3 regions of the Paenibacillus sp. VTT E-133280 genome follow, and region 2 is predicted to be linked to each of the others. Evidence: riboswitches for the same ligand, from Rfam matches in the RefSeq annotation. Region 2 holds a riboswitch; each other region holds the start of a gene.
The links. Region 2 has a riboswitch for cobalamin ahead of metE (5-methyltetrahydropteroyltriglutamate--homocysteine S-methyltransferase). Riboswitches for the same ligand answer to the same signal wherever they lie in the genome.
Positions count from the first base shown of each region.

Region 1: it holds a riboswitch for cobalamin, as region 2 does, so the genes downstream of both, CA600_RS28380 (anaerobic ribonucleoside triphosphate reductase) here and metE (5-methyltetrahydropteroyltriglutamate--homocysteine S-methyltransferase) in region 2, are expected to answer to the same signal.
Region 3: it holds a riboswitch for cobalamin, as region 2 does, so the genes downstream of both, CA600_RS09850 (S-layer homology domain-containing protein) here and metE (5-methyltetrahydropteroyltriglutamate--homocysteine S-methyltransferase) in region 2, are expected to answer to the same signal.

Region 1 covers NZ_NFUX01000101.1:4,816-7,092, reverse strand. Annotated here, with positions in the region: gene CA600_RS28380 (anaerobic ribonucleoside triphosphate reductase) at 1-1,390, opposite strand, end outside; cobalamin riboswitch at 1,608-1,841, opposite strand; gene CA600_RS28375 (MTH1187 family thiamine-binding protein) at 2,218-2,277, shown strand, end outside.
Region 2 covers NZ_NFUX01000115.1:4,211-6,487, forward strand. Annotated here, with positions in the region: gene metE (5-methyltetrahydropteroyltriglutamate--homocysteine S-methyltransferase) at 1-967, opposite strand, end outside; cobalamin riboswitch at 1,224-1,428, opposite strand; gene CA600_RS29315 (undecaprenyl-diphosphate phosphatase) at 1,623-2,277, opposite strand, start outside.
Region 3 covers NZ_NFUX01000016.1:72,011-74,287, reverse strand. Annotated here, with positions in the region: gene CA600_RS09850 (S-layer homology domain-containing protein) at 1-931, opposite strand, end outside; cobalamin riboswitch at 1,197-1,397, opposite strand; gene CA600_RS09845 (hypothetical protein) at 1,488-2,066, opposite strand.

The DNA of each region.
Region 1 (2,277 bases), on a different contig from region 2:
GGTGTTTGCCGTACATGGCTTTCATGCATTCCGCCATACCGATGAAGCCGAGCGACAGACTACCATGCTTCAGCAGTTCACCTACAGAGTCTTCAGGAGCGAGGGTTTCGCCGCCTTCCCAGACGCCTTCTCGCATCATGAAATCGGATGCTTTAGCTTTTTGCGCGCTTTGGATGCGGAACCTATGAAGAAGTCCTTCCAGCGCAATGTCCATATAGTGATTTAGATCCTCATAGAAGCCAGCTTCGTCTGCGACGGTACGCCGGCCTGTTACTGTGCCGTGTGCCAGACCGAGCCGAACCAGATTCAGTGTATTAAAGGAAAGGTTGCCCTTCCCGGAGCAATGATTACGCCCAAAACGGTCACCGAGCACTCGAGTGCGGCAGCCCATTGTAGCAAATTCCGTATCAGGATCACTTGGATCATAATACTGCAAGTTGAGCGGAGCGTCTAGATTAGCAAAGTTCGGATACAGTCTGCGTGCAGAACATTCCGCTGCTTTTAGGAACAATTCATAGTTAGGATCGCCTTGCTGTTGGTTGATTCCTTGCTTGCATTTGAAGATTTGAATAGGGAATACAGGTGTTTCTCCGCTGCCAAGCCCGTTCATCGTTGCTGTTAGCAGGGAACTGATTACAAGCTGACCTTCTGGTGAAGTACAAGTACCATAATTGATACTGGTAAACGGAATTTGCCCGCCGGATCGGCTGGACATGGTATTGAGATTATGTACCATACTTTCAGCCGCTTGCAGGGTTTCGATTTCAGTTTCTTTCAGTGCATAACGGAACGATTTCGGATATACCTCGGCCAGATCGGTCCGGCTCATTGTGATCTCGCCCAAAGATTCATTAGCTTGTCCCTCATCAAAATAATCCAGACCCTTGCGGAACAGCTTAGCGAAGGATTTGGTTACATAAGGTGCCAGATCATAGTCGAGTTTATTGGCGGATACACCGCCATATTGAGCATTTTGCTGGGATTGAAAAATGATTGCTACTAGTGACATAGCTGTCATTATGGAGTTCGGAGGACGAACACTGCCGTTGCCGGTGTTGAAGCCTTCTCGGAGAAGCTTATCAAACGGGATAAAAATGCAGTTAGTCGTTCCGATTGCGTATTGATCCAGATCATGCACATAGACGACATTGTCATCAATGGCTTGCACCAGCTGCGGCGGCATCGTAAAGTTACGGGCGTACCATTTTGAATATTCACTGCCGAACTTGCTCATTTTACCGGAGAAACTCTCTCCGTTCAAATTGGCATTCTCGCGCAGCAAGTCCAAATCCCGGCTGTCGATAATATCGCGTCCTAAATCAATGAGCTCTTCTAAAAGAACTTCCCGTGCATTTGTTGTACCGTTAAATTGTCTCTCCAACAACGTCATTGTATAGCTCTCCTCTCAGTCTATCGTCCTATCATTAAGAAGTGGGGCCGCATAAGCGGCCGTATATTCATTGTGATCTCATAAAAAAAGCATCCCCTAGCGAGGATGGCTGAAAATGCCCGATGCGTTATGTAAATATCCACACAGATATTTGTAGTGGTCTCTAAGAAGATGACCGCATGCGGACACCACTCCTGTTCCTCGCAGGCACTCATAGTTGGTGTCGTCGAAACAGGCAGGTCTCCTGGCTTCCGTAGGACCTCTCAGCGCCTTCCCAAGGGGGTTCTTACCCTCAGTGGCTTCTGCCAGGAGATCTGCCCATCTTTAGCTTCTAAAAGCTTGTAAAGGGCATCCGGTTACAGTGGCGGGACCGCAGCGGATTTTCACCGTACTTCCCTATTAAGCTCTAATTCCGATTAAGGATCAAAGCGCCTGTCTCCACTATATTTTGTTGTCGTTAGATAAAAATAACCCAAGATGTTGTGTTTGTAAACAGTTTTTTAGAAAACCCGCGCGGGGAGCGGGTTCTTCAAAAGTACTCCACAAATGATCCACAGGCTGTCCATAAGTAATCCACAATTGATCCACAGGCATATGAAAAATGATTCATAAATTGTCCGAAAAGATGCCACAAAGAGTCCATAAATGTAGTGCAGATGACCCTAGAATTCACGTAAGAAAAAATACCCGTGGCGAAAGTCATATTTCGGAGAATTTTTGGGGGAAAGAAGAAGGGGCATAATAAAGCTGAGATCATTTGTGGGAGAGCGGTGGAGTTGTTACAATAGAAGGAGACACATACTTTAAAATTCCGAGGAGGTATTCCCATGCCTATTGCTGAAGTAACCGTTATTCCGATTGGAACAGGTAGTACGAGCCTTAGCAGC
Region 2 (2,277 bases):
GAATAAGACGATCAAGCGGTACATGTACACTCAGCTTCTCGATTAGCTGCAGCTTAGCATCCAGATCCGAGCGCCAGATGTTGCGTCCGTCAATAATACCCGCTCCCAGCCACTTATCCTCAGGCCAGCCAAGACGTTCAATCGATGCCAGGTTCGTCCCGCCATCATGGACAAAATCAAGACCTAAACCTTGTACCGGAAGTTTGAACAATGCCTCCAGCGGTTCAGCAGCTTCAAAGTAAGTCTGCAGAATAATATTTAAACCAGGCACGGATTCAGCAATTTCTGTGTAAATCGAGTGAAGTAAGGATAATTCTGACTCATTTATTCCTGTAACAATTGCTGGTTCATCCATCTGTACCCAGCATACTCCTTCTTGCTTCAGTTCCTGCAACAGCTGAATGTAAACCGGAAGAAACCGAGCAGCAATCTTCGCAATATCCGCAGATGCAAAACCTTTTGACAACTTAAGGAATGTATAAAGGCCTAAAACTACAGGTTTACCCTCAATTCCCCCTTGGGACTTGGCAAAACGATAAGCTTCCAGTGGTTTGTTCTCGGTCAGACGCGGCGTTTGTGCACCAATCTCTGGAACGATGTAATGATAGTTCGTATTGAACCATTTAGTCATCTCACAAGCGGTAGCCTCAGCATTTCCTCTAGCCATCGCAAAATAAAGATCAAGTCCAATGTCGCCACCGTCATACGCATAACGTGGAGGTACGATCCCGAACATAACAGCTGTATCCAGCACATGATCGTAGAATGTAAAATCATTTACCGGAATGAAATCAATTCCTGCCTCCTGCTGAGTCTTCAAATGCTGAAGCTGAATGCCTGTCATTTCAGTACGGAATTCTTCCTCATTTATTTTCCCCGCCCAGAAGGCTTCCAACGTTTTCTTCCACTCGCGGTTTTTTCCGATTCTTGGATAGCCAAGATTACTTACTTTTACTTTGTTCGTCACTTTGCAGCTCCCCTTCTCCATTTTCTTATTTTGGACTTGATATCACTTGCATTCCTATAAGCATAAACGCCTTCGGCGTCCTTGTAAGGACGGTAAGCATTTTAGCGAGAAATATAAGACATAAAGCATAGGTGCAAAACTTATACTTTCTTATATTTTAAAAAAGAGCGCCCTTCCCTAAAAAAAGTCAAAGGGAAAGACGCCCATAATATACCTATGGTTAACGTCTAACACCTTCCTATCCTCCGTAGGTGAAGCAGTGCTGTTGAAACAGGCAGGTCTCCTGGCTAGCGGTGTCAGCATCCTTAGCAGTCTTCCCAGCAGTAGTAAATTGCCAGTGACATATGTTGCTATGGACTCTTCCGTTACAGTGGCGGGACCGCATCGGCTTCGAACCGAACTTCCCTTTTAAGCCTACCGAATTACTAATTCCGGCAAGCACCTGTCTCCGTTATTTTCAAGCTAAAACGCCATTGGCGTCCTTTTAAGGACGGTAAGACGTTTATGCGAGAATAATAAGAATAAAGTGAAACTTTTACTTTATCCTTATCATCAATAAAGTGAGTGTCTTAATCTGATGTCATCATACGTGAAAGCCCCCGTCATCTGCAATAGATGACGGGGGCTTTGGTTATATCGATTCCTTATAACGGATTTAGAAAAACACGAAATATACTACTGCAGCAAGTACTATGCGATATATAGCAAATGGTAAAAGCTTAATCCGGTTGATCAATTTCAAGAAGAAACGCATCGATAATAACGCAAACACAAAGGCACTGATAAAGCCTGCAATGAAGAACGGCAGGGCATCGATGGTGAAATATTGCCAGTTCTTCATCAGTGAGAGTAAACTGGCGCCTGCCATGATTGGAACAGCCATAATAAACGTGAAATCAGCAGCAGCACGATGACTCATACCCAGAAGAACACCACCAGAAATCGTCGACCCGGAACGTGAAAATCCCGGCCACAAGGAGAAGCACTGGACCAGACCAACACCTAGCGCCTGCTTATATGTAATCTGATCGACACTCTCCGTTTGAATCTTCTTAGGTCCGAATAGATCCGCAATAATCATTAATACAGCACCGACTACTAGACCGATTAACACGGTAGATGTAGAGAATAAATGTTCGTCAATATAATCATTAAACAGAACCCCCAGCACGCCTGCTGGCACTAAGCCTACAAGCACCTGTGTAAGCTTAAGGTGGCCGCCTTTTTCAAGCTGTGGTTGTTGCTCGGTTACAGGATCCAACTGCTTGCGGCTGAAGCGCTTTAAGCCCAACAATTCAATGAACCTATTT
Region 3 (2,277 bases), on a different contig from region 2:
CTGCACCTTTTTTAACTTCTCTATCTAAGATGTACTGAACCAGGTTTTCTCTTGTGCTTTGATATATAACTCCCTTCTCATCAGGATCAGGGAATAATACTGGAATTTCGTAGTCATGACTATCTAGTGCAATCAGAGCAAATATGGGACCGTTGTTCCCTTGCTTCTGAATATATTGATAATCAGCGAGTGCATTTCTTAGATCATGACCTGCAACATTCGTGATATCTTTTCCGATAGAGGTCAGTCCTAGAATTGCTCTGGAATTCTCTGTGCTTTTATTGGCGTCGAGTTTTCCATCCTCTTTGATAATCGATGTTATTTTCGTAGCTACATTGTTGTAATAGAGATCATAATAACCACTTGGTACTTTATAGTTCGCACGTGCTAGAGAAAGAATCGACCATTCTCCGCTACCTGTTCCAAATGACGGATTCTTTACAGTGTTAACGATGTAAGCCAAGCTTTTATCTAACTGTTCTTTGGCAGTAATTTTATAAGTAACCTGATAGGTTACATTATCTGCTTTGTTCCCAGCGCCATCTACAGCCGTTACTGCGATTACGTTACTACCTGGGTTAAGAGAGGCTCTGTACTCACCATTAGTAGCTGACAGAACGACTTGGTTCAGCTTTACTACTGGGATAATGTCTTTATAGACATTGTCTGTAACCACAACTTTGAAGCTTAAATCTTTACTGGATACTTCTTGTTTATCTTGTATACCTTCTATTAATATCGTAGGCTTCTCTGTATCTGGCTCTTGTACTAACGCATTAATCTGCTCTACTAGAGCTTGATTAACCTCTGTTGTTACAACTGCACTATCGGCAATTACTTCATTCGCATGAGCCGGGATTACGCTTGTAGAGAACGTCGTGATAAATACAGCTACAATGAGTAACCAAGCTAAAAACTTATTTTTCTTCATGTTTCCATAACCCTTCCCTTCTCTTCCTATAATAAAAAAACAGAATAAACTTTCCAAGCATAACGCCCTCGGCGTCCTTATAAGGACGTTATGCGTTTAGCGAGAAATATAAGACATAGAGTATAGGTGCTAAACTTATACTTTCTTATATTTTTAGCACTACAAAAAAACCACTCAACATAACGTCAAGAGGTTTAAGATAGTGAACCGCAATAATAGCAGGCATATACTATATCAAACACCCCTCTATCGCTCGTAGAGTTTAATGGTGTATCAGAAACAGGCAGATATTCTGGCTCAAGTATCATCACCCTTGCTACCTTCCCAGTTTCCCAGTGGTACCTTGCAAGGACTCCTCTTTCACAGCGGCGGGACCGCGCGGGACTCACACCCGCTTTCCATTTAACCAATCTATGATTGCATTTCCGAAACATTCATAATTGGCACCTATTGCTAATATTAATTTTTCATGCTCCATCATATCTAATATAGATGCTTTTGTCATGCAATATTTGTTTTTTGTATAACGAGTAGTTAGCGATAATCCTATTGAATATCAAATCATTTTAACCACAATATACTCTTTTTCTCTCAGCTCAAAGCCCTCCTCCAGTGACAAAGAGGCCAAATCAAAGAATCGATCATACTTTTTATTTCGTAGGAGCCCTTCTTCCTCAGCCCAACAAGTATAAAGCTCAAACTCGGCACCAGATACCCCATAATCTGTCATAAGCCTAAATAACTCCCGACAACACTTGAGTGAGGCATCATACGATCCTGGTAGCGTATCTTTTAGCTTAGGGGATACAGAGAAGCCGCCCCAATTCGGTGAAATCCGGTATACATATGGACTCCGAAAATGCTTGCGAATCTCATCGTTCCAATACCCAAGTTCCTCTATAAAAATACCCGCTGCATCTTCTTCCGAGTCGTATACAAGACAGTCCTCATCTCTTAAATGAGACAGATCTGCGATGTCATCCAAAGGAATTATGCCTTGCAGGCGTAAAGCCTCTCTTTGATTCTTATACTCTGGGGAATTTTTCACTTCATTATATGTCTTTGCTGACAGTACACTGCCTCTTTCTCCTAACGGAAGCTCTGTAGCCGAGCCTATGTAATGAAATCTGCTCACTGGATTGCCCTCCATAACTTTGGAATCACTGCAAATCACTAATTCATATATGAATTTACCACAAATTAGTAAGGTACTCGTTGAAATTATTCTATGTTAGGGTATTTGGTAAGCGTTTACAACAAATTAATGGAGGTGTATATGATCATCTAAGCACCAAAGTACTAAGGAAGGTCCGGTTTAAGCATCCTCAAAAATGATCTTACAAAGG